4 regions of the Pseudogracilibacillus amylolyticus genome follow, and region 1 is predicted to be linked to each of the others. Evidence: riboswitches for the same ligand, from Rfam matches in the RefSeq annotation. Region 1 holds a riboswitch; each other region holds the start of a gene.
What was found. A riboswitch is a leader RNA that binds a small molecule or an ion and turns the genes downstream of it on or off. The one in region 1 is predicted to bind thiamine pyrophosphate.
Positions count from the first base shown of each region.

Region 2: linked by a shared signal. The riboswitch ahead of tenA (thiaminase II) and the one ahead of thiW (energy coupling factor transporter S component ThiW) in region 1 are both predicted to bind thiamine pyrophosphate.
Region 3: linked by a shared signal. The riboswitch ahead of thiT (energy-coupled thiamine transporter ThiT) and the one ahead of thiW (energy coupling factor transporter S component ThiW) in region 1 are both predicted to bind thiamine pyrophosphate.
Region 4: linked by a shared signal. The riboswitch ahead of tenI (thiazole tautomerase TenI) and the one ahead of thiW (energy coupling factor transporter S component ThiW) in region 1 are both predicted to bind thiamine pyrophosphate.

Region 1 is NZ_JBPPZG010000028.1:1,712-9,346, reverse strand. It holds gene ACPYKA_RS05140 (GNAT family N-acetyltransferase) at 408-1,568, shown strand; gene deoC (deoxyribose-phosphate aldolase) at 1,593-2,267, shown strand; gene ACPYKA_RS05130 (hypothetical protein) at 2,338-2,649, shown strand; gene thiE (thiamine phosphate synthase) at 2,658-3,275, opposite strand; gene thiM (hydroxyethylthiazole kinase) at 3,288-4,034, opposite strand; gene thiD (bifunctional hydroxymethylpyrimidine kinase/phosphomethylpyrimidine kinase) at 4,031-4,837, opposite strand; gene thiW (energy coupling factor transporter S component ThiW) at 4,853-5,356, opposite strand; TPP riboswitch at 5,460-5,572, opposite strand; gene ACPYKA_RS05105 (CoA transferase subunit B) at 6,074-6,736, opposite strand; gene ACPYKA_RS05100 (CoA transferase subunit A) at 6,752-7,450, opposite strand.
Region 2 is NZ_JBPPZG010000079.1:2,592-10,226, forward strand. It holds gene ACPYKA_RS10355 (ABC transporter ATP-binding protein) at 1-161, opposite strand, end outside; gene ACPYKA_RS10360 (ABC transporter permease) at 161-925, opposite strand; gene ACPYKA_RS10365 (ABC transporter substrate-binding protein) at 941-1,945, opposite strand; gene tenA (thiaminase II) at 2,021-2,704, opposite strand; TPP riboswitch at 2,793-2,895, opposite strand; gene ACPYKA_RS10375 (hypothetical protein) at 3,099-3,497, shown strand; gene ACPYKA_RS10380 (ribonuclease HI family protein) at 3,504-3,899, opposite strand; gene ACPYKA_RS10385 (DUF2512 family protein) at 3,992-4,438, shown strand; gene ACPYKA_RS10390 (YdbC family protein) at 4,738-4,965, shown strand; gene hemQ (hydrogen peroxide-dependent heme synthase) at 5,016-5,759, opposite strand; gene ACPYKA_RS10400 (ASCH domain-containing protein) at 5,961-6,278, shown strand; gene ACPYKA_RS10405 (class D sortase) at 6,351-6,938, opposite strand; gene ACPYKA_RS10410 (VOC family protein) at 7,186-7,635, shown strand, end outside.
Region 3 is NZ_JBPPZG010000094.1:3,372-11,006, forward strand. It holds gene ACPYKA_RS11490 (hypothetical protein) at 501-1,130, shown strand; gene ACPYKA_RS11495 (methyl-accepting chemotaxis protein) at 1,156-2,208, shown strand; gene thiT (energy-coupled thiamine transporter ThiT) at 2,271-2,843, opposite strand; TPP riboswitch at 2,930-3,030, opposite strand; gene ACPYKA_RS11505 (3H domain-containing protein) at 3,205-3,750, shown strand; gene nagZ (beta-N-acetylhexosaminidase) at 3,776-5,065, shown strand; gene fabI (enoyl-ACP reductase FabI) at 5,339-6,115, opposite strand; tRNA gene ACPYKA_RS11520 (tRNA-Glu) at 6,282-6,353, shown strand; tRNA gene ACPYKA_RS11525 (tRNA-Thr) at 6,363-6,435, shown strand; tRNA gene ACPYKA_RS11530 (tRNA-Tyr) at 6,481-6,562, shown strand; tRNA gene ACPYKA_RS11535 (tRNA-Gln) at 6,585-6,656, shown strand; gene ACPYKA_RS11540 (hydroxymethylglutaryl-CoA reductase, degradative) at 6,906-7,635, shown strand, end outside.
Region 4 is NZ_JBPPZG010000197.1:699-7,012, reverse strand. It holds gene ACPYKA_RS16985 (alpha-ketoacid dehydrogenase subunit beta) at 57-1,043, opposite strand; gene ACPYKA_RS16980 (thiamine pyrophosphate-dependent dehydrogenase E1 component subunit alpha) at 1,077-1,994, opposite strand; gene ACPYKA_RS16975 (thiazole biosynthesis adenylyltransferase ThiF) at 2,060-3,079, opposite strand; gene ACPYKA_RS16970 (thiazole synthase) at 3,079-3,843, opposite strand; gene thiS (sulfur carrier protein ThiS) at 3,885-4,088, opposite strand; gene tenI (thiazole tautomerase TenI) at 4,094-4,699, opposite strand; TPP riboswitch at 4,879-4,987, opposite strand; partial or broken gene ACPYKA_RS16955 (IS3 family transposase) at 5,313-5,454, shown strand; gene ACPYKA_RS16950 (HipA domain-containing protein) at 5,678-6,314, opposite strand, start outside.

The DNA of each region.
Region 1 (7,635 bases):
ACGTAAGCATAAGTCGGAGGGCACGGGAGATTTCTCGTGCTTTTTGATTAGCAGATAGGAAACCAGCATGGCACTCCTTTAGCGAGCCACGATCTATCTTGAAAATAGGTTTGTTTTCATACAAAAGTATAAAACTTTCCTATCTGCTAGTGCAACTCATACTCTCACCAAGGCTTGCACTTACTTAGCATAAGTGCAACATCACCTCTGGCTTTCGCCAAGAAGGCCGACTAAGAACAGGCTCTCTGCCTAACCGTCGGCATACCCCTAGTGATAAGGGCATGTTTTCTTTAACGATAAGCCAAGTTTTCTAAGGTTGTATTAGAAAGGTAATTAGTTCACTTAATAGCATTGACGATCATGTTATCTTTCACTAGAATGAAACTAACAAATGAAGGAGGTAGCAGATGGAGGGTATAAAAAAGTTATCTAAAGAAAACGTTGAAGAAATTATATCTCTTTCACAATTTGCCTTTCAATATACAATGAGTGATGAACGACGTAAGGTGAAAATAGAGGAAGTCGAGCGTCACTCAATTTTAGGGTATATGGTAGATGGGGCTTTAGCGGGGAAACTGCATATTATCCCACTTGAAATGTATATCAATGGGGCAGTCTACCAAATGGGAGGGATTGCTTCTGTCGCGACATGGCCAGAATTTCGCAGACAGGGGATTGCAAAAAAGTTATTGTTAAAGGCCTTAAAAGAAATGAAGCAAGCTGGACAAACGATTTCTATCTTAGATCCTTTTCATGTTGGGTTTTATAGAAAGTACGGATGGGAATTATCATTTATGAATCAACGTTATACAATCCCACTTAGAATATTAAAAGAAGATTGGAATGGAAATGGCTATATACGAAGAACAGATGATATCTCATTACTTGATTCAATCTACAAGAAGTACGCAAAACAGTATAATGGCATGCTTAAACGGAATGAAAAATGGTGGGAACAGCGCGTACTTACAGATGAAGTGGCACAGATTAGAGTGGCTTATCACGAGACAGGTCATCCAGAGGGATATATCATCTATAAAGTGAGAGATGAAGTATTTACTGTGATAGAAATGGCTTATACGTCGTTAAATGGGATGCATTTGCTTTATGAATTTATTGGAAATCATGATTCCATGGCTAAAGAAGTGAAAATGATCGTTCCTGAAAATGATTTACTGCCTTATAAATTAAAAAATCCATTTTTTAAACAAGAGAAAGAAACCTTTGCGATGGCTCGGATTGTCGATGTGGATAATTTTTTAAAAGATTACCCATTTACAGAGGCAGAAGGTTCCGTTCACATTTTGATTGAAGATGAATCTTTTCCTGAAAATAGTGCCTGCTATCACATTCGGACACAGTCTGGGAAAACAGTAGTAACGAAAGTAAAAGGCTTAAGAAGTGGCGATATCAACTGTACGATTCAGCAATTCACATCGATTTGTCTAGGATTCAAACGCCCACAAGAGTTATTGGCACATCATTTAATTGATGGGAAGGTCTCGGCAATCGAACAATTAGAGAAAATGATTCCGCAAAAACAAACATTTCTAACCGACTTTTTTTAATCGATGAAAGAAAGGGAGACATAAATGGTAGAAAAACGTATAGCAAGTATGATTGATCATACACTTTTAAAACCGGAGGCGACAAAAGAGGACATCGTAAAACTTTGTGAAGAAGCAAAACAATATGAGTTTGCAACAGTTTGTATTCATCCATCGTGGGTACGTACCGCTGCAAAAGCATTAATGGGTACGAATGTAGGGGTAACTACGGTGATTGGGTTTCCATTAGGGGCGACGAGTACCTTTGCCAAGGTTGCTGAAACTCGGGACGCCATTGCTTCTGGTGCAACGGAAGTCGATATGGTTATAAATATCGGTGCCTTAAAGTCAAAAGATGAGACGACAGTTTATCACGATATTAAACAAGTTGTTTATGCTGCTGCTGGCCAAGCTGTTGTCAAAGTAATCATTGAGACGGGCTTTTTAACGGACGACGAAAAAGAGCATGCTTGTTTACTAGCAAAAGAAGCGGGTGCAGATTTTGTAAAAACTTCTACTGGGTTTGGACCGGGGCAGGCAACAGTAGAAGATATACGCTTGATGTGCCAGACTGTCGGTCCTAAAATGGGAGTAAAAGCATCGGGTGGGGTGCGTGACCTCGAAACTGCTAAAGCGATGATAGAAGCGGGTGCGAATAGAATTGGTGCGAGTGCAGGAATTGCTATCGTAACAGGGGCAAAGGGTAGCAGTTCATATTAATTTACTAATAACATAAAAAGCCTAAATCTCATATCGATTTAGGCTTTATCATATTAAGGAGATTATGAAATTGGAAGGTTTAGAAATTTATTTATATATGAGAATAATTTTAATTATTTTCATTTTGAGTTCTGTGATCATATTATTTTTATTAATAAGTCTCTTGAAACGTAAAATGGGGGCCAATACATTGATAGTCGGGCTTTTTTCCATTACTGCAATTTTAGTTTCTGGACTAAATGTCGTCATAATGGGTTATCTAGGTGATGGTATTTATCCAGCAGGCGATTCCATCATATTTTATTTATTTTTAATTGTTGTAGCTCTAAGCAGCATAAATATTTTATTGGCCTTTTCACAATCCGCTAAACGGACTGGATAATTATTTTATCAAAGCGAGCTTACAGTAGTATAAATATTTTCTGACTTCGTAATCGCCGAAATAACAGCAACCCCGTCTGCTCCTGCTTCTATCACTTGCTGGGCATTCGATGTATTAATCCCGCCGATGCCAACAATAGGAAGATAGCGGTGCTTGTTTCGTAAAAATTTTATCCAATCAGTACCGACAGCAGCTTTAGCATCGTCTTTTGAAGTTGTTCCAAATATCGGGCCTGCTCCAACGTAATCGACTAAATGAATCGGGCTTCTTTTTAACTCTGCTTCATTAGAAACAGATAAGCCAATAAGTAGATTTGGAAATTCGCTTCGTAAGTTAGCGATTTTTTCATCATCTTGGCCGACATGAATCCCATCAACGTCAAGTGTTGTTGCAAGCTCCACATCATCGTTAATGAAAAATGGAATATTGTGGTTACGACAAAGCGCACGTAATTTTTTCCCAAGATCTATTTTTGCTTCATCGTTAAGCGATCCTTTTCCTTTTTCTCGAAATTGAAAAGCGGTAATACCGGCGTCAATTGCTTCTTGTAAGATAATTTCTGGATCGCGGTCACAATCCTGGCTACCCATTATAAAGTATTTTCGTAAATAATTTTGCTGTGTCATCTTATTTGCTCCTTATTTTCCAAGTTCATCGATAAAGGCAGGGAGGAAGGTACCTGTTCCGTTAACCTCGTTTCTTATAGCAGCATTTTCTGCAGCTGCACCGTAAAAATGAACTGCTTCATAAGCGGCATCTATTTTTTCTGTTTCGGTTGTTAAACAAGCGGTGAGAATGGAGCCAAGGAGGCATCCTGCACCTGTAATTCTAGTTAAATACTCATGTCCAGTTCTGTTTGCTTTAACTTTTCCGTTATAACAAATAATATCAATTTCACCAGTCACAACAGCTAAAGTATTATATTTCTCCGCAGCTAGTTGAGCAATTTTTTCCAATTTTGAAATATCATCATCAATGGATTCTACACCTTTTGTTTCCCAAGCGACTCCAACTAAATGCGCCATCTCACCGGCATTGCCCTTAACAGCAGTAAAAGAAATGTTTTCAAACAATGTCCGAATTGCTTGTTTTCTAAAATTAGAAGCGGCAACACCAACAGGGTCAAGGACGACTGGAATCCCTCTTTCATTTGCAGTTTGTCCAGCGATTATCATTGCTTCAAGTTCTTTTTCTACAATTGTCCCGATGTTAATGAGTACACCGTTGGCAATGCTCGCCATATCACGTGCTTCCGCCGGTTCTTTTGCCATGATTGGAGAGCCGCCGAAAGCCAGCAGTCCGTTTGCAGTAAAGTTCATGACAACTTGATTCGTTAAATGATGAATTAACGGCTGTGCTTTTCTTACTTGGTCGATTGCCTTCATAGTTTAATGGTTTCCTTTCTCACTGCAAAATGATTTGTTGGTCCGTTTCCTTTACCTAAATCAAACGATTGTTTAATTGCTTCGGTCACATAGTGTTTACTTTTTTCAACTGCTTCAATCAATGAAAGACCATGACTTAGATAAGCAGTGATTGCAGCGGAGTACGTGCATCCTGTACCATGGGTATTTACTGTATCAATGCGTTTTTCTGTAAATGTATACATTTCTTTTCCATTATATAAAAAATCAACCGCATCCCCGACAAGATGTCCGCCTTTTACAAGCGCAGCGCCCGCACCATATTCATGAACAATTTTTTTAGCAGCATCTTGCATCGCTTCAGTTGAAGTGATTTTTTCACCGGTTAAAAATTCCGCTTCAGGTATATTAGGTGTAATTACTTTACAAAGTGGCACTAATTGGTCTCGTAAGTAAACTCTTGCATCCTCATTTATTAATGCATCCCCACTCGTTGCAACCATAACAGGATCAATAACAAAAGGGATATCCTTGTCTTTAACTTTTGCTTGAATAATTTCCATCATCTCAATATTGGCAATCATTCCTGTTTTAAATGCATGTACTGGCATATCAGAAAAAACAGATTCTAACTGATCTTCAATCATCTGTAAAGGAAGATGATGAATACTTTGAACCCCGGTTGTATTTTGCGCAACTACTGACGTAATGACAGACATGCCGTAACTTTGTAATTCTTGAAAAGTTTTTAAATCAGCTTGAATTCCAGCACCCCCTGATGGATCAGTCCCTGCAATTGTTAAAGAACAAGCTACTTCTTTCATGTTAAGCAACTCCTTTTATAATTTTTGCTCATTTTTTAATTGAATAAAATTTTCATATTTAACGCGAGAAACGATAAATAAAGCAATTCCAGCACCTGTAATACTGCTTACTAAGAAAGGGGGAATGAAAAATAAGGCACCAAAAGACGTTCCCATTAAAATTTTTGCAAATGGAACGGAGAATAACGCACCAATAATTCCTGTTCCGACAACTTCACCTAGTGCGGCAAAGTATTTTTTTCCAAACTTTTTGTAAAGGTAACCGCCTAAAAACGCACCAATCATTCCACCCGGGAACGCAAGTAATGATCCTAGTCCTAACATATTTCTAAGTAGTCCAATCACAAAAGCAATTGTAACAGCTGGCCCAGGGCCTAGCATTACCGCAGCCAAAACGTTCACTGCATGTTGGACCGGATAAGCTTTCGCAACACCAGCGGGAAACCAAATCAATTGAGATCCCAGCGTTCCAATAGCTACTAATAGCGCCATCGTCGTTAGTAATCTTGTTTGATTCATTGACCTCCTCCTCTTAAACCAATTCGAAAGGGGTGTTAGCTTATAAAATAGTAAAAAACCAGATTCAACACGGAACCTGGTTTGTAGTTAACTAAACTTAAACATTAACAATTTACTACTTCCCTCCGCTAGTATAAACTAGATCAGGTTCACAAGAGTTAGAAATAATCTGCATTTCTTCTCAGCCCGCATATTTGGGCACCCCTAGTAGTGTACATATGAAATTATTCACTCCAAAGCCATTATAGCAGAAATCATTTTTATTGTCATATCGGGCTATACTTGTGTTTTAATTCATGCAATTATGGGCGGCTAGAAAACATGCTTAGTGGCTGAAAAAGATGCGGAGTGACTCGTTCGATATGCAGAGTCGCCGTAAAAGATGCAGAGTGGCTTATCCGCAATGCAGAGTCGTCGTAAAAGATGCGGAGTGGCTCGTTCGATATGCAGAGTCGCCGAAAAAGATGCAGAGTGACTCGTTCGATATGCAGAGTCGTCGTAAAAGATGCGGAGTGACTCGTTCGATATGCAGAGTCGTCGTAAAAGATGCGGAGTGGCTCGTTCGATATGCAGAGTCGCCGAAAAAGATGCAGAGTGACTCATCCAACATGCAGAGTCGCAGTAAAGATGCAAAGTGGCATGTTCAACATGCAGAGTCGCGTACACGCAAACATAAAAAATCCCACTCATCTTTTTGGCGAATGGGATTTTTTAGATTTAATATGCTTTTTCAAGTAATTTTTCACTAACGGTTAGTTCTGCTTCTGTAGAATTTACGACATCCTCTACTGTAAATCCATCTGCAACTTCAAGTAAGACGAGACCATTTTCTGTAACTTCTATGACAGCTCGATCCGTAATAATTTTATTTACGACACCTTTACCTGTGAGTGGCAGGGTACACTCTTTTAAAATTTTCGGTTCACCGTCACGGGTAACATGCTCCATAATAACAATGATTTGTTGGGCACCGTGAACAAGGTCCATTGCACCACCCATACCTTTAATCATTTTTCCTGGAATCATCCAGTTTGCTAAATCACCAGTTTCGGAAACTTCCATTCCACCTAAAATGGCGAGGTTAATATGACCACCACGTATCATCGCAAAACTTTCAGCATTATCAAATAATGCAGCTCCATCGATCATGGTCACCGTTTCTTTGCCAGCATTTATTAAGTCTGCATCAATTTCTTCTTCAGTTGGATAAGGACCAATTCCAAGAAGGCCGTTTTCTGACTGAAGCACGACATGTTTATTATCCGAAATATAATTGGCAACTAGAGTCGGCATACCAATCCCTAAATTCACATAGTATCCGTCCTTAATTTCCTTCTCCGCTCGACGGGCGATTTTTTCACGAACTTTTGCTTTACTCATGTTTTCACTCCTCACTTAATTATTTGCCGTGGCAACTGTTCGTCTTTCAATCCGTTTTTCCTGATCACCCTGAATAATTCGTTGCACATAAATGCTTGGGGTATGAATATAGTTAGGGTCAAGTTCACCGACTTCTACAAGCTCCTCCACTTCAGCGATTGTTACTTTTCCTGCCGCCGCAATAATTGGATTAAAGTTTCTTGCTGTTTTGTTATAAATTAAGTTCCCCATTTTGTCGCCTTTTAACGCTCTTACAAAACTAAAGTCAGCAGTTAAAGCTTCTTCAAGAACATACTCTTTTCCGTTAAATGTTCGAGTTTCTTTACCTTCAGCAATCTGTGTACCAACCCCAGCCGGTGTATAAAAAGCAGGAATTCCGGCACCTCCAGCACGAATTTTTTCAGCGAGCGTTCCTTGAGGGGTTAATTCGACTTCAATGATTCCTTCTATAACTTGGCGTTCAAATTCTTTGTTTTCACCAACATAGGAGCCGATCATTTTTTTAATTTGTTGATTTTTTAATAGTAAGCCGAGCCCAAAATCATCTACCCCACAGTTATTAGAAATAACGGTTAAATCTTTTACACCAGTTTTAACTAATGCATGAATTGCATTTTCAGGAATTCCGCAAAGACCGAAGCCTCCAACCATTATTGTTGCCCCATCATGTACATCACGAACAGCTTCATCAATTGAAGAATATACTTGTTTCAAAAAGTTCCCTCCTCAAATAGAAATAAATAATTATAAAATTAAATGAATTTTGCATATAGTCTAACTTATATTATAGCATAAGGCAATAATTGTTAGCACTGTTAAGAGATATCTACTATTTAGATATCTATGGTTAGTAAAAGTAAATTTATAGGTGGATCGTGGTTTCGTAAGCTATTATCAGC
Region 2 (7,635 bases), on a different contig from region 1:
GGAGTAAGTAAGCCACCGATCAAATTAAATAACGTACTTTTCCCACTACCTGAAGGGCCGAGCAATGAAACAAATTCTCCTTTTTCGATCTCCAGCGAAATATTTTGCAAAACTTTTTTAGAACCAAATGACTTACTAATATTTTTTATGGTAAGTTTCATTACTCGATTTCCTCTCTGTTCCATTTGATAATAAGGCGTTCCATCAAAAGTACTAGTGCGAAAAAACTTAAGCTAAGCATCATTGTGAAAATAATCGCGACAAACACACGCGGTGTCCGGTACGAGGAGGAGGCAAGTGTCATAAAAACGCCAATCCCTTTTTGAGCACCGAGCCATTCTGCTACAACTCCAGTTAAAATGCTATACGTCGCAGAAATTTTTATCCCTGAGAATATAGACGGCAACGCATGAGGAAATTCCAGTTTCATAAATAACTGTCGTTTTGATGCACCCATCATTTTCATATAATGCAAAAGTTCTCGATCTGTCTGCCCCAACCCACTTAAAGTAGCGACAGCAATTGGAAAAAATGATGTCATCGCGATAATGATTATTTTCGGTGTGTCCCCTAGACCGAACCAAATTAATAATAATGGAGCTAAAACGATAATCGGAATATTTTGCGATAAAATTAAAAACGGATAAATCGTTTTGCGTAATCTGTTGGAATGGTGAAGAAGAGTAGCTACACCAAGTCCAATCGTTGTCCCTAGGGAAAAGCCGATCATAACCAGCTTCACGGTAGAAACCATATGCGGAAAAAAAGCAGGAAGGGCTTCCCGCATTTCCAATATAATAACGGAAGGAGCGGGAAGTACCCAAGTTTCTATTTGAAAAACCCTAGTAGAAAATTCCCATATGGCAATAAAAATTACCATTGCAACAGCAGGTCGCCAGCTTTTTAAAAGAAATTTATTTTTCATAAGCAGATTCTCCGATTACTTAATAAATTCATTCGTAAATGCCTCAGTTGCATCAATCTCTTTTTCGATTATGCCGTTTTCAAACATAAATTTTGCAAAAACTTCCCAACGACCGCTATCTTGAATTCCCCATTTTTCCGCGTCATCCTGATAACGAGGAGATAACCATTCCTGGCTTCGTTTTACAAGTTCCGGATCTAAATCTGGTTCAGCTGCAATTAAAATTTCTGCTGCTTCAACAGGCTTTTCAATTGCAAATTCATACCCTCTTAATGTTGCTTCCACGAATGCTTGCACCGTTTCTGGGTCTTCATCGATCAATTTTTCACTTGTTACAATTACAGGTGAATACGTATCAAGTTCATCTGCATAATCAGTCTTTTGAATGAAGTTGAGCTCAACATCCCTTATTTCCGCTTCAATTCCTGTCCACGCATAGAAGATGCTAACAAAGTCAATATCTTTTTGTGTTGCAATGAAAAAGTCAGAATTACCAAGTTGCACAATATCTACATCTTTTTTATCTGCTCCGTCACGTGACATGACAAGATCAATCATTGATTCTTCCAGTAAGGAACCGTAAGCACCATATACATTTCCAGCAAAATCTTTCGGAGATTCGATGCCTTTGTCAATTGGAGAAGCGTATCCACTTGTGTCATGCTGGATGATTGCTGCAATGGATACAACAGGTAAATCCTGTGCACGTGCTTGCGTTACTTCGGTTTGGAAACTAATACCGAACTCTCCTTTGTTCGTTGCTACCAATTGTTCTGCACTCACTTCACCTGGAAGTAAAACTTCTACATCTAGTCCAAGTTCTTCATAAAATCCTTTTTCCTTTGCAACATAAATTCCGGTATGATTCGTATTTGGTGTCCAATCAAGGAAAAGGGAAACTTTTTTACCTCCTATGTCTGATTTTACTTGTTCATTTTGTTTTTCCGTTTTTTCACTGCTACAAGCAACAAGAATAAAACTCAGTAATGCAATTAACATCGTCGTTACAAAACGTTTCATTAAAGATCCTCCTGGAAAAATAAATTAAGAAGTATAGCGACTGTCTTTCATACACTTGCGCTATTCCGGTTCGAATTAGCTCAATGAATGTTTTTTATTCGACAGCCATGTTTCTTTTGTGTAGGACATTTCCCAGAAGTGGAGCTCGTATTCTTTTGCAAGGACAAATTGTTCTTTCACTTTTTCTTTTTCATCTTCACTCATATCTTCCACGAGCGTATTAAGCAAATCAATCATTTCATTGGTCGAATTTTGGAATCTGTCACCAGCATACATATTAATCCAGTTTCGATAAATTTCTGGTTCCGGATTTGCGTTCTCATTCTTTTTCCCAATGTCTGCATAGAGCCAGTAACATGGCAACATCGCCGCTACAGAGTGTGCTAAGCTACCAGTCATTGTCGCCCGATACAAATGCGATGTGTACGCATATGCAGTTGGAGCTGGTTTGAAATTTTTAATATCTTTGTCTGTAATATTTAAAATTTCTGCATGCTCATTATGTACCGTTAGCTCAGCTTCAGCTGTATAACGGGCTTTATCTGCAAGTTTTGCTGTAAGTTGAAAATCATCTGCTTGGCTTGCAGCGATAGCGTGCACTTTACCGTAATGTTTTAAGTAATAAATATCTTGTAAAATATAAAACTTAAAAGTCTCAAACGGTAAATCTCCCTTCACAATCCCTTGGACAAAAGGGTGGTTTAAACTTTGCTCCCAACTTTCCTTCGTTGCTTCTTTCAATTGATCTGTAAACTTCATAAAAAAATCCTCCTCTAATCTTTTTTTTCTAAAAGACTAGTAGAAGGAAGCTACTCTCAAAATTAATGCACTAAAAAATAGCGCAATTATTTTGCGAATTCTACTTCCCTCCGCTGGTCTTAACCAGATCAGGTTCTAAGGGTGCTAAATTTACATTTATCTCAGCCATACCGGCGCCCCTAGTAGAAAAATAATTATTAATTTGAAACTAATGCTATCAGAGATTTCGGATAAGTCAAGTTCCTTACCATGTTTCTTATCAGTCTCGAAATGCTCGTTCATTTAGAGAAGTGGTTTTATTAGTAAAAGACAGTGGGCTTTCCCGTTCGGAAGATCTATAATAATTAGCAAAAATGGTATACTCTAATTAATAAATAGCAAAGGGGGAACTTGTTTGGAAGTAAAGGTAAAACGAAAAACAGGATTCATGGGTGCGGCAATGAAAATTTCTTTACTAGTTGATGGTGAACTGGTAAAAAAATTAGAAAATAGTGAGGAATATTTGATTCAGACAGACAAAAACAGTATTAAACTTAGGGCGAAACAGGGTTTTAGTGCTAGTAAGGAATTCGAAGTTAATCAAAATGCAAGGATTGAGATTAAAACGAATCCGATATTCTTATGGCTTTGGTTTGTCGGCTTCATATCACTTTTTGTTGCGGGAATTAGTGAGGTCAGAGAACTTAAGTTTATTTTTGCGGCTATAGGGATATTAGTCATGATTTTTAGTTTAATTTATACAGCAAAATCTTCCTTTATTTTTAAAGTAATGGCTGGAACCAATGAGCAATAGTTCCAGCTATTTTTGCTGTATTTGAATTGCTTTTTTTGCTAATTGATCGGCATGAAAATTTTGTTTGCCTGGAATCCATTTAATAAAAAAGTGTGGAAAATGATTTGCTTTTTCCATAATCTCATCTAATAATTGCTTGAAAATCGGATTTTTGGCAAACCTTTTTTCAATCGCTGTGACAACTATTTGCGAATCTGATTGAAAGGATAAAATTTCATCGGGGAATTTTTCCAGACAAATTTCTAATGCTTTATTTACAGCATGGAATTCTGCTTCATGGTTGGACATTTCTTTAAGAGGAATCGAATATTCGTATTGTTTTCCATAAGCTTTGATATAAACTCCTGCACCGCTGATCCCAGGGTTTCCGTTTGATGCTCCATCTGTATATACCTCGATCATAAAAACGCTCCTTTAAAACTTCTATCTCTACCATAGTATAAAAATTATATTTTACCAAATACTAAGAGATAAAAAGAGGTGTTTGGTATTTTATGGAACAATTAAAGGCGTTTGTCATAAAATTTATTGGTGTTGGGGTTATTACGTTTTCAATATTTGGTATATTTTTTAATGCTACAATTGGACGCCTGCTTTTGATGACGTTAGTGGTGGCGGGAATTATTTATATTGGCGATCTGTTTATTTTACCAAGGATCAATAAAGCAGTGGCAGCAGTTGCGGATTTTGCTGCGTATTTCGTTCTTTATTTAGTTTTAGGAAACTTGGTTGTGGAAGGAACGGCTTCCATTTTATTACCGGCATTTGCTGCAGCATATATTGCAGCAGCTGCTGAGGCTGTTTTCCATATTTATATGATGGATAGAGTTCATGAACCAGATCGTCCAGCACCCATTCCTACAAGGTTTCAGACTGAAATCGCGGATGAATCGGATGTAGAAGCGGCGACAAAAATTGAACAGGAACGGAAGGAAAAATAAATATTTCATTAAACTTTTAAGCGTGGATGAATCCATGCTTGTTTTTTTTAGATAAATGAGTATTTTTCCTTTAAGTGATGATATAATTATTTTTATAAATTGGATTTTTAATGTAGAGTCACCTACAAAGATGCCGAGTGGTCAGACCATCATGCAGAGTCGCTCGAAAAGATGCGTAGTGGCTAAAAAAGATGCTTAGTGGCTCGAAAAGATGCGTAGTCACTCAAAAAAATGCTTAGTGGCGTGCACCTTATGCATAATGTCGCATTAATTTGTCATGATTAAGGAGAGAAAATCGAATGTCCGCATTTAACTTTGAAATTATCGAAACCGTCGCCGTATTATCTGAAGGATCGAAGGGTTGGAAGAAAGAATTAAATTTGGTTAGTTGGAACGGTAGGGAGCCAAAATACGATATTCGTGATTGGTCAGAAGATCATACGAAAATGGGAAAAGGTATTACGTTTAGCTTAGATGAATTAGGAAAATTAAAAGAAGCATTACATAATGTAAAAGAACTGGATTAATCATAATAAGAAAAGTAACCACAACCAACATGCGGTTACTTTTTCATTTCTTAAACTGAAAAATAGCGATCTATTTTATTTGCTGGAAGTAAATTTCCAATATAGAACGATCCAAAAATACCGTATTTTGCACTTACTTCATCAAAACGGGTATCGTAAATTAGTTTTTTAAATTGAAGTGGATCATCACAGAATAAGGTGACTCCCCATTCATAGTCGTCGAGTCCAATTGATCCAGTGATAATCCGTTTTATTTCTTCCGTAAATGGTTTGGCTGTTTTAATATGGTCGAACATCATTTTGCCGCGTGCTTCTTTTTCTAATGTAAACCAGTTATTTGTTTCTCCACGTAATTTACTCATCGGATAAAAGCAGACATATTCTGAATCTGGAATCGTCGGATATAGTTTTTTCAACATTTCCGGATTTTTATAAGGATCGATTTCAGGTTTAGTATAAGAACTTTTTTCAATAATCGATACAAAGGAATAAGCGGGTTTCATATAATGAGCAATTGCTGTTTTGTTAAACGCGTTTTCCAGTTCATTTAAATCTTTCATTTCTGGTCTTAGAAACATAAACATAATGTCCGCTTTTTGACCAACGATTGAAAACAGCTGATGACTGCCTTCTTTATTGTCCTCCGTTTTTTGCCAATTATCAAGTAAGGTATGAAATTCATGTAATGCTTTTTCACGGTCCGTATCAGTAGCTGCTTGCCATTTTTCCCAATCAATCGTTCTAAAATCATGTAAGGAATACCATCCATCGTATGTTTCTACTGTCTCTACCATATTAATCACTCCTACATTGTGTGAGTATATATCTCATAGTATCTATGATAATAGTGATCTTGTTAGGATAGTGTGATTTAAATCACACTTTTAGGGAGATAATTTGAATGGAAATTGACTTTTTAAGAGTTGTGGGGAATTGAATAGGCAAATTATTGATTTCTCTGTATAATGGAAGAGACAGTATAGGAGGGCATCGTAATGGAATATAAATATGAACTTACGAGCTTAGTGACAAGACTTGAAGATATTGAAAAAATGAAAAAAGGCGAGAAAACTGCCGTTCGAAGAAGTAATCGCTTTGGAAATATTGGAGACACATGGGAAGTAGATGGCGAAATTTTTATGCTGGAAAATGTGTACAAGCAAAAGTTAGGAGAAGTAACCGAAGAAAACGCCAAACAAGAAGGATATGCAAGTTTGGAAGAATATAAACAGGCGATTACGTCCATTCATGATGGTTCTGTATGGAATCCGAACTTAGAAGTATGGGTGCACGAATTTAAACAAGGATCATAACGAAAAACTCATCGCAAAAATTGCGATGAGTTTTTATGTAGGATTGAAAAAATTCCCTAATATTTTATGGGATTATTCTGTCGCTTTCGGATATGCGTACACAACATATCTATCTGGTGCACTACCGATAAATGAAAATGGGTAACATGTTGATACAGTTAAATATTCATCTTCACGACTTGGATCGATGACGGTCCGGTCATCAGCGTCCACAATTTCATGATCATGAATGACATAGATAAAAGTTCCATGTTCCATTTTAATATGCAGCTCATCCCCGTGTTCTAGTTCTCCAAACTGACGAAATACGGTGTCGCGATGTCCTGATAATAAAATTTGTCTATTTTCACCGGGAAAGCCGGTATCTTTGTAATGGCCGACTCCTTGGGCTAGTTCATCTTCATCTGTTCCTTCAATTATCGGAATTTCACGGTCAAGTCTTGGAATATAAAATAAACCGATCGTGTCTCCTGTTTTTATATCTTCATAATACTTACTTATATCTTCTGTATTTTCTTCATAAATATCATCGTTAATGATAGACTTTGCTTCTTCTAACCGTTTGCCTTCACTCACATGAGAATCCCATAATTGATATCCACCGTATAAAAGTAAGGAAGCACCTACAACAATAAAAAGCCACGAAATAAACCGAAACACAATAATAAGTCCTCCTGTAATATCATTACCAATATTTTACTCGCACAATTCATCTATTGCAATTGATTTTATGTAAAATATAAAAAATGCTGATCATTTTGTATGAATCGTTTCTATTTCAGCATAATAAAAATGCTTTTAGGATATTCTTCTGTTTCTCCCTAACGTATTTCGCAAAGCAAAATGTAAGCACTAATTAAAAGTTACCTATATACTATTAGTAAGTAATGAGAGGGAGCGAATTTTTATGAAGAAATTTCACAAAAAGCCGAGTCGCTTTGTTAAACAGGTATGTTTGCGTGTAACGGATATAGAGCGGTCACTTCAATTTTATCAAGATATAGTTGGCTTTAAGATCCTATCACAAAAGGGCAGGGAAGTGATTTTAACTGTAGATGGAAAGACGCCTTTAGTTATTTTGGAAGAGCCGGACAGAGTACTGCCAAAAGAAAAGCGAACAACAGGATTGTATCATTTCGCACTTCTTCTTCCGAGTCGGACTGATTTAGGAAGTTTTTTAAAGCATTTATTGGAAAAGGAATATCGATTAGGTGCAGCAGACCATCAGGTGAGTGAAGCGATTTATATTGATGATCCGGACGGAAATGGAATTGAAATTTACCGGGACCGGCCTGCTGATGAGTGGAAGTGGTCAAATGAGGAAGTGAAAATGACGACAGATCCACTTGATGGGGAA
Region 3 (7,635 bases), on a different contig from region 1:
TCGCCACTCTGCATGTTGGAAAACGACTCAGCATCCCTCGGTCGCCACTCTGCATGTTGGAAAGCGACTCAGCATCCCTTGGGATCCACTCTGCATTATGGAAAACGACTCAGCATCCATTGGCCGCCACTCTGCATTTTGAGAAACGACTCAGCATCCCTCGGTATCCACTCTGCATTTTAGAAAACGACTCAGCATCTATCGGCCGCCACTCCGCATTTTGAGAAACGACTCAGCATCCATTTTCATCCATTCCGCATTATCGAAAACGACTCCGCATTAAGTCACTCATTTTATTGATGCGAAAGTTGAGTTACTCATATCCATTCCCATTATTAACTTTTCCTTACATAAACAAGCATCTTTTTTCAATTATGAAACTTTTGTACAGGGTAGGCATTTTCCCTTGGGGCTTATATCTGTTATCATAGGGAAAAAGGATCACTTTTAAAGTCCTAACTTATTCACTGATTAAGTAGAATGAGAGATAAGGAGGAAAAATGTCGAATAAAAATGTTCTTACTCGAAGATTGGGCTTAATTATTATGAGTATTCTTATTTTTTGTATTTTAATTATTTTTCTTTCAATGTATAGTGCGAATTATAAGGAAATTACTAAAGCGGCGGGGGTAGAATTATATGGCTGTGCGAATATTACAACAGCACTAATTGACCCTGAAGATCTCGCTAGAATTAAAGCAGGTGATACAGAGGCGGCTAAACAGGTAGGCGAAAGTATTGACTGGACGATTCAACATAAAAATATTTTTGAAGGACAATACATAATGGATCTTGAGGGGACACTTTTAGCTGTTGATGAAAATATGTTGGAACAAGGTTTTAATTCGGGTGATGCTTTTTATATTAGTGATGAAGATTTGGAGCAGCTTCAAATAACAAAAGCACCTGTTTACTCAGAAGTGTATGAGTTTGGTGGGATGAAACGTTTAACAGGGTATGCACCTATTTTTGAAGATCATGATCCGGATAAAGATATCATCGCTATTAGTGCAATTGATTTTGAATCTAGTATCTTGCATTCTCGTACATGGGATATGATTAAAGGGAGTTTTTTTAACCGCAATTATTCCTATTTTATTAGCTGGTGTAGCGACAATTTTTCTTATTAAAAAAACAACACAGCCTCTTCATTCAATTGCAAATTTTGCAAATCGTGTTGCTGAAGGTGATTTGACAGTTGAGAAGTTATCGATAAAAAATAAAGATGAGATTGGTCAACTGTCCAACGATTTAAATAAAATGGCAGATAATCTGAAGGCGATTATCGGAGATCTGTCGTTAAGTTCGACGCAAGTAGCCGCTACTTCAGAAGAATTGTCCGCTAGTGCAGAAGAAGTTTCTGTTACAGCAGAACAAAATTTACATTCCATCCATCATGTAAGGTCGGGATCAGAAGAACAGGTAGGTATTGTACATAATGCGAACCAAATTTTGACGATAATTTCTAATAACACAGAAGGTATGAATAACAAATCTAAGGATTTACATATAGCTTCTGAAAATGCTACTGAAAAAGCTGGGTACGGCGAAAAAATGATTCTTGAATCTATTAAACAAATGGAAACTATTAATTTAAGCTCTGTCCAAATGTCTGACTCGATGGGAAAACTGAGCGATAAATCTGACGAAATTAGTGATATTGTTAGTATTATTACGAAAATTTCAGAGCAGACAAACTTGCTTGCACTAAATGCTTCTATTGAAGCTGCACATGCCGGGGAAAGTGGAAAAGGCTTTGCGGTAGTAGCAAATGAAATACGAAATTTAGCGGAGCAATCGGCTGAAGCGACTTTAAAAATCGGTGGCTTAATTCATGATATTCAAACCGATACGATAAATGCTGTAGAAGAAACAAGCGCAAGTATTGATTCTGTGAAAATAGGAACTGATATTATCCAGGATGCTGGAAAGGCTTTTCAAGACATTAAAACATCGATTAATGAAGTATCGACTGAAATAAATTTGATGAATAATGGAATTTCACAAATAACAAATGATGTGGAACAGATTGCTGAATTAATGAAAGAAATAGAATCAATTTCAACAGAAACAGCTAATAACACATCTGGAGTTGTATCACAATCAGAAGAACAAGTTGCTGCCATCGAAGAAGTTACCTTAGCAATGGAACAATTGTCAACGATGGCGGAGGATTTAAATAAACGAACACATCAATTTAAGGTTTAAAATTATTCAATAAAAAATAGATAACCATTAATTAAACAGGTTATCTATTTTTTACATATATTTTAATTTTTAAGTAGCATTCTTGGTTGTTTGTTAAATAAATAATAGATAATAATAATGCAAATAATCATCGCCGGAATCATGTACGAACAATTATAAATAAAGGAGTATAGCCAAGCTGGTTGGCCTTCAGGTACTGAGTCGGCAAAGAATATAAATCCTGCAAAGAAATGGGCAAGAAAACGTAATGAACCCCCGACAAGAATCCCTGCAATGATAAACTTCAATAACTCTTTTTTATTCTGTTGTTTCACAGCCTGTTGAACAGATTTTGCAAAAATTCCCGCAAATCCTAAGACAGTAAAAGCAAATCCATATTCAATTAATCCTTGCCAAAAATTAAGAATATACGCGTCTCCTACTGCAATCTGCAATATACCCCATAAGAACCCTGAAAGGATTCCGCCTTTTAGACCCCAACGAAAGGCGAGAATGAATACAGGAATCATTGCTAATGAAATAGAACCACCAGCTGGCCAAAGTTTAAATTTTAAAAAAGGAATAATATCTAAAAGCAATGCTAAAGCTGTCAGAATGGCAACTTCAATAAAAAATAAAGTACGGTTCGAGCTCATTAATTTAACACTCCCCCAAATTTTTAATACAAAAAAGCAATTCTACGGGGAGCTTGATGGTATCCGTTTAGATTGATTAATTTTTCCCATCAAAAAACCTACATCCCTACGCTAGTATTAACTAACAGGTTCGAAGGGTAAGAACGATTTGTTCACTCTCAGCCGAATGGCTCCCCCTGTAGACATTACAATTTCTGCTTTTTCATTTTCATTTCTTATTTTAGCTCATTTCAAATTGTTATTCAAACCAACTATTCAATAGTGACACTGTATAACGATCAACAAGTTAATTAATCTGTGATAAGATGTGAACAAATAACTATGAAATAATCATCATCAATAGTAAAGGGATGGAATATAAATGGAAAAAAGGATAAATATGTCCGGCGACGAACGTAGAAAATATATCATTGATTTGCTGAAGCAAAATGATAAACCACTAACTGGAAAGATGCTTGCGGAAAAAACAGGTGTAAGCAGGCAAGTAATCGTAACAGATATTGCTTTACTTAGAACGAGTGAAGAACCAATTATTGCGACTAGTCGAGGGTATTTATATTATCAACAGAAAGCTCAGAATGACACATTTCGCAAAGTGATTGTTTGTAAACATACACCTGAGGAAACGAAAAAAGAGCTTGAACTTATGGTAGACTGTGGTGTTACCGTTGTAGATGTGATTGTAGAACATCCTTTTTATGGCGAATTGATCGGCTCGCTTATGGTGAAAAGCAGGTATGAAGTAGAACAGTTTGTCCAGAGTTTTTCACAAAATAATGCTGCGCCACTATCAATTTTAACTGGAGGCATTCATTTACATACGATAGAGTCAGATTCACAAGAAAAAATTGATGCTGCTTGTAACGCCTTAAAAAAAGCAGGTATTTTAGTAACTGACAATATTTGATGCACGTGATACAAGAGGTGATTTGGTGAAAAGGTTAGTAGTTTCCATGATCGCTATAATCGTTAGTTTGATTGTGTTTTTTATTATGAGTCAAGATCCAATGATTACCTTAGAAGCGAATGTTGGAAATGATTTAAATAACCTGGTTTCAACAAATCCACAGCGAGAAAATATAACGAAAACGATGAAACAATTAGAGGGAGAAACTGAAGCTAGTATGGATAAAAATGAAGTCGATGACATTTCCAAAAAAATTAAAAAAATGACGTTGGATGAAAAAATTGGTCAGCTTATTATTGGTGGAATAACAGGTACAACTTTGACTGACCAAACAAAGAAATTGATTCATACGTATAAATTAGGTGGTTTTATTTTATTTTCAGCTAACTTAGAAGAACCGAATCAGTCATTAAACTTATTAAATGATTTAAAAATTGAAAATAAACAGAACAACATACCGCTTTTACTTAGTGTGGATCAAGAAGGTGGCACCGTTACAAGGCTACCAAATTTATACGATTTACAAACAAATGAAGAAATTGGGCTAAAAAACGATAAGGAGTTTGCTCGAAAAATAGGTGAAGTATTGGGAAGGCAAGTAAAAGCTTTTGGTTTTCAAGTAAATTTTGCCCCAGTAATAGATGTGAATAACAATCCAAATAATCGTGTAATTGGAGAGCGCTCATTTGGAAGTAATCCCGAGCTGGTAGGAGAACTCGGGGTTGAAACGATGCAAGGGATGCAAGCAGAACAAGTAATTCCTGTAATTAAACATTTTCCTGGTCATGGGGATACGCATATCGATTCTCACGAAGAATTGCCTGTAATAGATAAAAGTATGGAGGAATTAAAAGATGTTGAATTAGTTCCTTTTAAAGAGGCGATTGATGCAGGTGCAGATGTAGTGATGACAGCTCATATAATGCTCCCGCAAATAGGAGACGCTCCAGCGACACTTTCAAATGAAATAATTACTGGCATTCTAAGGGAAGAATTTCATTTTGATGGTGTCGTCATAACGGATGATGTAACGATGGATGCTATTTTAAATGATTATGAGATTGGAGAAGCAGCAGTACATGCCATAAAGGCTGGGGTAGACATTGTTTTAGTAGCCCATCAATATGAGAACGTAACAGCTGTTTTTGAACAGATAAAAGCAGCTGTTCTAGCTGGTGAAATAACAGAAAGTCGCTTAGAAGAAAGCGTAAAAAGAATTTTATTATTAAAAGAAGAATACGAAATAGAGGATAAAGTTATAGAAGAAATTAATGTAGATGTTTTAAACGAAGAAATTGTCGAATTATATGAGTAAAATAAATAAGATCTTCAAAAGAAAAAGGTAACGCAAGTCGTTCTCGTATGCCTTTTATTGAACGGAATTGACTGGAGGAAACCCGCGCATGCCCTTTATCAGATAGAATTCACTTGAAAGATAATACAAGGTGGTCTTGCGTTTCCTTTATTGAGCAGAACCCACTTGAAAGGTAACGCAAGACGCTTTCACGTGCCCTTGTGCGCCTCGATTGGATCTAAGAAGAACGCAAGAAACAATTTTACGACGAACTTAACACTAATGATAATTGAGTTACAGCCCCATAATATGGTATCCAGAATCGACATGGATTACTTCGCCAGTAATTCCACGTGCAAGATCACTTAATAAAAACATCGTTGCATCTCCTACCTGCTCTTGATCGATATTTCTTCTAAGTGGAGCTTTTTCTTCAATAACAGAGTGGATTTCATTCAAACCAGATACCCCTTTAGCAGATAACGTACGTATCGGTCCCGCTGATACCGCATTTACACGGATATCATTCTTACCTACATCTTCGGCCAAATATCTAACGCTTGCTTCTAGAGATGCTTTAGCTACTCCCATAACGTTATAATTTTTTACAACTCTTTCCGCACCTAGATAAGATTGTGTTACAATGCTTCCACCTTCAGTCATTAATTTTCTTGCTTCGTTTGCAACTGCTACTAAGGAGTAGGCACTTATTTCTTGCGCAAGTAAGAATCCTTCTCTAGATGTTTCCGCATATTCACCTTGTAACTCTTCACGATTTGCAAATGCAACTGAATGGACAAGACCGTGAATCGTTCCTACTTTCTCTTTAATTTCTTGAAAAGCCTCTTTAATACTTTCATCACTAGCTACATCACAAGAAACTAATAGTTTGGCTTCGATATTATTTTCAACTAATAACTTTTGCAGTTTTTGATAAGAACGTTCTTGTCTATTTGTAAAAATAAGGTTTGCTCCTTCGCGGTGAAGGGATTTTGCAATGCCCCATGCAATACTTCGTTGATTTGCGACTCCCATTACGACAATATTTTTTCCGTTTAATAGCCCTGACATTAATGACACCTCCAAAATATGTACTTTCTTTATTATAACGATTTCACAAATTGTTGCATACTACAACCATTTTCATTTTTATAATAAAAAAGTTTAACAAAACTCTTTACAAAAAAATAAAGCTTGTATATAATGAAATCTGTTGGCTTTTGAGCTGCTTACTTTTGGCCCGTTGGTCAAGTGGTTAAGACACCGCCCTTTCACGGCGGTAACACGGGTTCGAATCCCGTACGGGTCATTACCTAATGCCGGCCTAGCTCAATTGGTAGAGCAACTGACTTGTAATCAGTAGGTTGGGGGTTCAAGTCCTCTGGCCGGCATTTTTAATTGTTAGGAATAATTTTCTCCTAGACTGTAAATTATATGGAGGGGTAGCGAAGTGGCTAAACGCGGCGGACTGTAAATCCGCTCCCATCGGGTTCGGCAGTTCGAATCTGCCCCCCTCCATTTATATATAGATAAATTTGATTGGGCTATAGCCAAGCGGTAAGGCAACGGATTTTGGTTCCGTCACTCCTAGGTTCGAATCCTAGTAGCCCAGCTATATTTATAATATTTAATATGAAATTAGACGAAGATAAACAAGGGAGTGTAATAAACAACCTTGTTTATTTGCATTTTTGTTAAGTTTTTCACATAATAGAATCAATTAAATGAATAAAAGTAAATAAACAAGCAATTTATAGATGGTTTTTGGTATAATTATATAGTAGATTACGTTTATGATGTAATAAATATTTTTTATACAATATAATCGCATTATTGATAACACTTTCTAAGGGTGAATTGGATGGAAATATCTTCTAGAGTTCCTGGCTTTTATAAAATGTCGATTGAAGAGAGAAAGCAATATATTATTGATCTATACGATCTTTCTGAAGAAGATGCGATACAATTTCTAGATCAAGTTTCCTTACCAGAGAAAACTGCGGATAAGATGATAGAAAATGTCGTTGGAACTTTTTCACTTCCTCTCGGTTTGGGCTTGAATTTCTTGGTAGATGGAAAAGATTATATTATTCCAATGGCTGTGGAAGAACCTTCTATCGTAGCATCTGCAAGTTATATTGCTAAAATAGTACGAGAAGCTGGTGGCTTCAAAACGGAAGCGACTGAGCGAATTATGATAGGACAAATTCAGGTTGTTGGCTGCCCTGACTTCGACAAAGCAAAACGAGCAATCTTGGCTGAAAAAGAAACACTGATTAAAGCTGCGAATGATGCCTATCCGAGTCTTGTCGCAAGAGGGGGAGGGGCTGAGGATCTAGAGGTACGTATTATTAATGAAAGTGGCTCAAAATATAACCAAATGTTAATTGTTCATCTGTATGTTAATACATGTGATGCTATGGGAGCTAATATCATTAATACGATGGCGGAATCCCTGGCACCGGTTGTAGAACATTTGACGGATGGAAAAGTATATTTACGAATTTTGTCAAATTATGCGGATCGATGCTTAGCAAAAGCAACTTGTACGATCCCGCCAGAATTGCTTGCTTCTGACGGTTTTACTGGTG
Region 4 (6,314 bases), on a different contig from region 1:
GATAAAACAGTAGAAATAGTATCATTCTAAAAACATACATAGTAGCCATTCGATTTTTATGTCTCAGCCTCTTTTATTAGTTCTTTTATTTCAAAAATAATATCTTTCACTTGCGGAACAGCGGCACTTTCTAAAGTTTTATTATTAGGAATCGGAACGGGATGACCCCCTAATCGTTTAATTGGTGCCTTTAAATAAGAAAAACCTTTTTCTGCAACGATACTCGCAATCTCCGCTCCATATCCACTTCTTTTTACCGCTTCATGAACGACTAGTAAACGTCCGGTTTTAGCAACGGAATCTAATATAGACTGTTCATCTAAAGGCACTAATGTCCGTGGATCAATTATTTCGACTGATACTTGCTCTTTTTCTAAAATTTGTGCCGCTTCCAAAGATCGTTCAACCATGATTCCGGTAGCTACGATCGTCAAGTCATCTCCACTCTTTTTTATATCTGCTTTTCCAAGGGGAATCGTGTACGGTGAAATCGGAACTTCGGCTTTCTTTTTATACAATAATTTATGTTCATAAAAAATGACCGGATTAGGATCCTCTATTGCCGAGATAAGTAACCCTTTCGCATCGTAAGCTGAAGATGGCTGGATCACTTTAAGCCCGGGTATATGTGTCAGCCATGCTTCTAAGCTTTGGGAATGTTGAGCTGCAGCACCCGTTCCAGAACCACTTGGTGTACGGACAACGAGTGGAACACTTCCCCTTCCGCCATACATATAACGAATTTTTGCAGCTTGGTTGACAATTTGGTCTAGTGCTAATGTCAAAAAGTCTGAGAACTGAATGTCTACGACTGGTCGCATTCCTGTTAATGCTGCCCCAACTGCAACACCAGTAATACCGAGTTCACTAATTGGTGTATCTCGGACGCGCTCCTCACCAAACTCCTCTAATAGACCTTTTGTAACTCCAAAAGCTCCCCCATACTCTCCAATGTCCTCACCTAGTAAAAACACTTTTTTATCTTGTCTCATTATCTGTGCTAATGCTTCCCTGACTGCTTCCAGATAGGTTAACTCACGCATCCAATCATCCCCTTAAGCATGAGCTCATACTTTTTATGCATAAACGTCTGTAAAAAGCTCTTCCATACTTGGTTCTTTACTTTCTAAAGCAAAAATAGTTGCATCCTCTACTTCTTTTTGAATGTCTTGTTTAATTTTTAACATATCCTTTTCTACTATTTCACAAGTTTGAATAAGAATCTGTTCAAATCGCATAATGGGATCTTTTTTTCTCCGCTCCTTCACTTCTTCAGCTGAACGATAAAGTTGTTTATCGCTTTTTGAGTGTCCGCTAAATCGATATGTTTTCGCTTCAATAAGTGTCGGTCCTTCCCTATTTCTGGCTCGTTGCATCGCTTTTTCTGCTTCTTTCATTACATCTAAAAGATTATTGCCATCGATTGTTACACCAGGAAAACCATATGCTTCAGCTCGTATCGACAAATCATTAATATTGGTCATTTTTTTAATCGGACTGGACATCCCGTATTCATTATTTTCACAAACAAAAACAACCGGCAGTTTCCAGATAGATGCAAGATTTAAAGCTTCATGAAAACTTCCCTCGTTTGTGGCGCCGTCTCCAAAAAAACAAACGGTTACCTCATTCTTCCCCTCTAACTGTGCTGTTAGTGCAGAGCCAACAGCAATCGGAATACTGCCACCGACAATTCCGTTAGAGCCCAAATTACCAGCCTCCACATCGGAAATATGCATCGATCCGCCTTTCCCCTTACAGTAGCCAGTTTCTTTTCCGAATATTTCTGCCATCATTTTATTTATATCTGCGCCCATGGCAATGGAATGTCCATGGCCTCGATGGGTACTTGTAATTTTATCGCCTGCTTGTAACATAGAACAAACCCCAACCGCTGTAGCTTCTTGCCCAATACAAAGGTGTGTTGTACCATGAAACAGTCCTTTTTTCATATTCCGTTCCACTTCTTTTTCAAAATAACGAATGCGAATCATTTGTTTATATAATTCAATAAAATTCCGAGCGCCTGCTATGGATTGCACAATTTCACATCCCTTAGTTAACTCAAATAACGATGATACAATGTCTTTGCTTTTTCAACATCATTCGTTCCGTGAACTAGTGCTCTTCCGTCTTCAAAAACAACCATTCTTTCATCGTCGATTGTAAAAGATAAAAGAAAAGCATTCGCTTCCACTTTTCCGCCTGTTTTTTCCAACTGTTGAGCTAGTTGCTTCAAATTACGTTGCTGCACTTTTGGCGGTCTAATTTGCACAGATGACCGTCCACATAAAACAGCAGTTTTTGTCTGCTCATCAAATTGTAAAAATGGGTATGTAGCTTCCTCACCACAAGAGGCACAATCCACTTTCTTCATTGATGAAACATTCATTTGGACAATTTGATTTGTCCAAACATCAAAAGAAATTATTTTTTTTCTTAAAGCATCATAATTATCGGTCAATATTTTTAACGCTTCCGTCGTTTGGTGCACAACAACTTGACTTGCGGCTGGGTGGATAATACCTGCAGTATCACAAGTCGGTCCGCCAACGGGGACTGTTTCCATTAGACAATGAAGGCATGGTGTTTCATTTGGAATGATCGTAAAACTCATTCCATAACTCCCTACACAAGAGCCATAAATCCACGGTATTTGATGTTTTTGTGAAATATCATTTACCATCATCCGAATATCAAAATTATCGGTTGCATCTAAAATTAAGTCTACGCCTTCTACGAGTTCTTCTAATTCAATCGGTGTTACGTCCATAATTCTTGCATCTATTTCAACCTCTGAATTAATCGCCTGCAACCTTTCTTTTGCAGCCACTGCTTTTGGTGTACGATTTTTTGCGTCTTCCTCCGTATACAATTGTTGTCTTTGTAAATTACTCCATTCGATATAATCACGGTCAACAATGGTTAGTTTTCCAATTCCCGCTCTTGTTAGCATTTCAGAACTTTGGGTACCAAGTGTCCCGATCCCTACTATTAACACATGCTTTTTTGCTAATTTTTGCTGCCCCTCTTCCCCAATAGGAGAAAACAAAATTTGTCTAGAGTAACGGTCCATCATTATAAGCTAATCCCTTCTAAAGGGCTGCTTGCTGTCGCCGTTCTTTTCATCGGAATTCTACCAGCTTCATGGCCCAGCTTCCCTGCCTCTATTGCTAACTTCATCGCTTTTGCCATTTTAACCGGATCTTTTGCCCCGGAAACAGCTGTATTTAACAGCACTGCATCCGCCCCTAACTCCATTGCATAAACAGCATCTTTCGGGGAACCTATCCCAGCATCAACAATAACGGGAATAGCAGCTTGTTCAATAATGAAACTCAAATTTAATGGATTAATGATCCCTTGCCCAGAACCAATTGGTGAGGCGCCCGGCATCACAGCGTGTACTCCTAACTCTTCCAACCTTCTAGCAAGTACAACATCATCTGATGTATAGGTTAAAACGGTAAACCCTTCATTTAAAAGTTGTTCTGACGCCTTCAATGTTTCAACAGGATCAGGCAGCAATGTTTTATCACAGCCGATAATTTCAACCTTTACCATATGACAAATCCCCGAAGCTTGTGCTAATTTCGCAATTCTAACCGCTTCTTCCGCAGTTTTTGCTCCGGCGGTATTTGGTAAAAATTTATATTTATCTAAATCTATCTTTTCTAAAAAATTTGGTTGACTAGGCTCAAAAATATTCATCCTTCTTACTGCAAATGTTAACACTTCTGTCTCTGATGCAAGTACCGCTTCTTTTTGTATATCAAAATCTGAAAATTTACCTGTTCCAAGAAATAATCTTGATGTAAACTCGTAATCTCCTATTTTTAACATCTTTTTTCCCTCCATTTATTTTTTATATACATCTGGCAAAATCAACCTCCACCAACAAACTGAACAAATTCAATTTTATCTCCATCATTTATTTTAGTGGTTTCATGTTCCCCATTTTGTAAAATAACATTGTTATGCTCGACAATAATGACAGGAGTACTAAAATCAAAATGATTAATTAATTCTGAAATCGTTTTGATCGTTCCAGGTATTTCTACTACGGAACCATTGATATGTAATTTCATTCATTTCACCTCATTTCAGCTAATTTCTCCCGATATTTAACGGCAGCAATTGTACAATTTTCTGCAAGCAATATCCCTGACAAAACTGCAACGCCGCTTGCTCCCTCTTGTAAAACAGTAGAGAGATTATTTGGTGTAATCCCGCCTATCGCGATGACAGGAATTTTGACACGGCTAGTAATTTTGTTTAAACCTTTTAGTCCACGTGGAGCTAGTCCGATTTTTGAATTTGTCTCAAAAATATGACCATAAATTAAATAATCCGCTCCTTGCTCTTCCTTCTCTAACGCTTCCTCTACACTATGGACAGAACAACCTATTTGTAAAGAAGGGAAGTACTTTTTAACATCACGCACATCTAGGCTGTGAGACGTTAGCTGTACCCCACCTGCACGCCCTATTACGGCAATATCAACTCGATCATTAATAATAATTTTTTTAGGGTCTATTCCAGCCGCAATAAGTTTCTTTATAACAGTAATGTGATCCTTGGCAGTCCAATTCCTCTCACGTATATGAATAAAGTCTATCTTTGCATGAACTGCTTTAACCTTTTTTACAAATTCATCAGTTGATTGTTTTCCAGTTGAAATTATATGTAAGCCCTTCATTTGACCTCCTTTAATTCCTAACTAACTTATAATTTAGAAAACTTGGCATTGGCCAAGCCTTTAATGGCGGGTGCCTTAGTTGCACTTATGCAGTAGGAAAGTTTTATACTTTCCTATCCGCCAAAAAAACCACTTTTCTGAATATGTACAGGAAAGTGGTTTGCTAATAGCAAGTCTAAAATAGCAATACATCACTTCCCTTCGCTAGTTTTAACTAGATCAGGTTATAAGAATCCCGAAGTCACACTTCGATCTCAGCTTGTTTCACAAGCACTCCTAGTAATAAAAATATCTATGAGTCACTTCAAACAGTTGATATAACAATGTTTAAAGATGACTATTTATTATTCAACCCCAAATGATACGCTTTCACTAAAGGCACGGACTGTTTTTTGTTAGATTTTTTGGAACGAATGGGCATACACTCGATAAATCATTTCAAGTGTATTACCTAATCAGTCGACCATATCAGCAAGTGATATAAGTTGATCAAGATTGTCGCATGTATATGTCTCAAACCATGTGAACTTATTTCTTGATGTTAATACTATCTATTATATAAGATATTGTAAAGCTAATTTAAAAAATTTTCAATATAGGTAGGAAATATTTTAAGATGTGCCAAGTATTAGGTGTTACGAAAAGTGGTTTTATCATTGGCGTAAGCGTTCGAAAAAAGTCAAAAAAAGAAAAGAAAGAAGCGCTTACTAGAAGTAAAACGTGTTTATGTTGAATCTAAGCGAAGTTTCGGCAGTTTTGATAAACACCCATCAAAAAATGATTTTCTATGATCTCAAACGTTGACTTATCAATGTTTTTATTCTGAAAACGTAAATATAGTGACCTGAAATAAATAAAACAGTTAAATAGTTGATTTGCGAGATTACCATAGGTATGTTTATAAGTCCGTTTTATTCATTCAATAACTTCTCGATGAAATCCTCTCTAAGCTCATCTTCCTTTTTGATTGGCATTCGATTACCGTTCAAGATCACGAAATTTCTTCTTTCTTGGCGGTTGAGAATCTCCACTATACTTTACATCTTTTTTCACATCATTTGGGATGTCTAAGCCAATGAAGTATTTTTCTTTTGACCGCTTATTTACAAACTCTAATAGCATATCTACTCGATTACGAAAAGCTAAACAAATCTGATCCCTTCTATTATCATCAATGAACAAAGAATCCGTTGTTATATCATAAAATTCACTTTCCATATCGCGCAAAGAAGATGGTTCAAACCAATCAAAAGATTGAACTAATTTTATTTGATCCTCATGATTATTTTTGAAAGGTTTACAATTCACTTTTTGATTAACACCAATTAATGATAATGGTTTAGAGTGCCATAAAGAAGTTCCACTATCAAAAATAGGACTAGCGCCAATGAACTCTAATGTTTCAGCATGTCTAATGACTCCAAAATTATTTTGATGTCTATCTTCATTTACTATAAGATAATCCAATACAATCATTCTATCAAGAAAATCTACCATGTTAGGAATACCTAATCGCTCACAACAGTTTAAATAATGTTGGTAAACAGAAACATGATTTTGCTTTTTTTCTGTTTGCATAACATACCATGCACTAATTAATTCTGTATCAGGATTT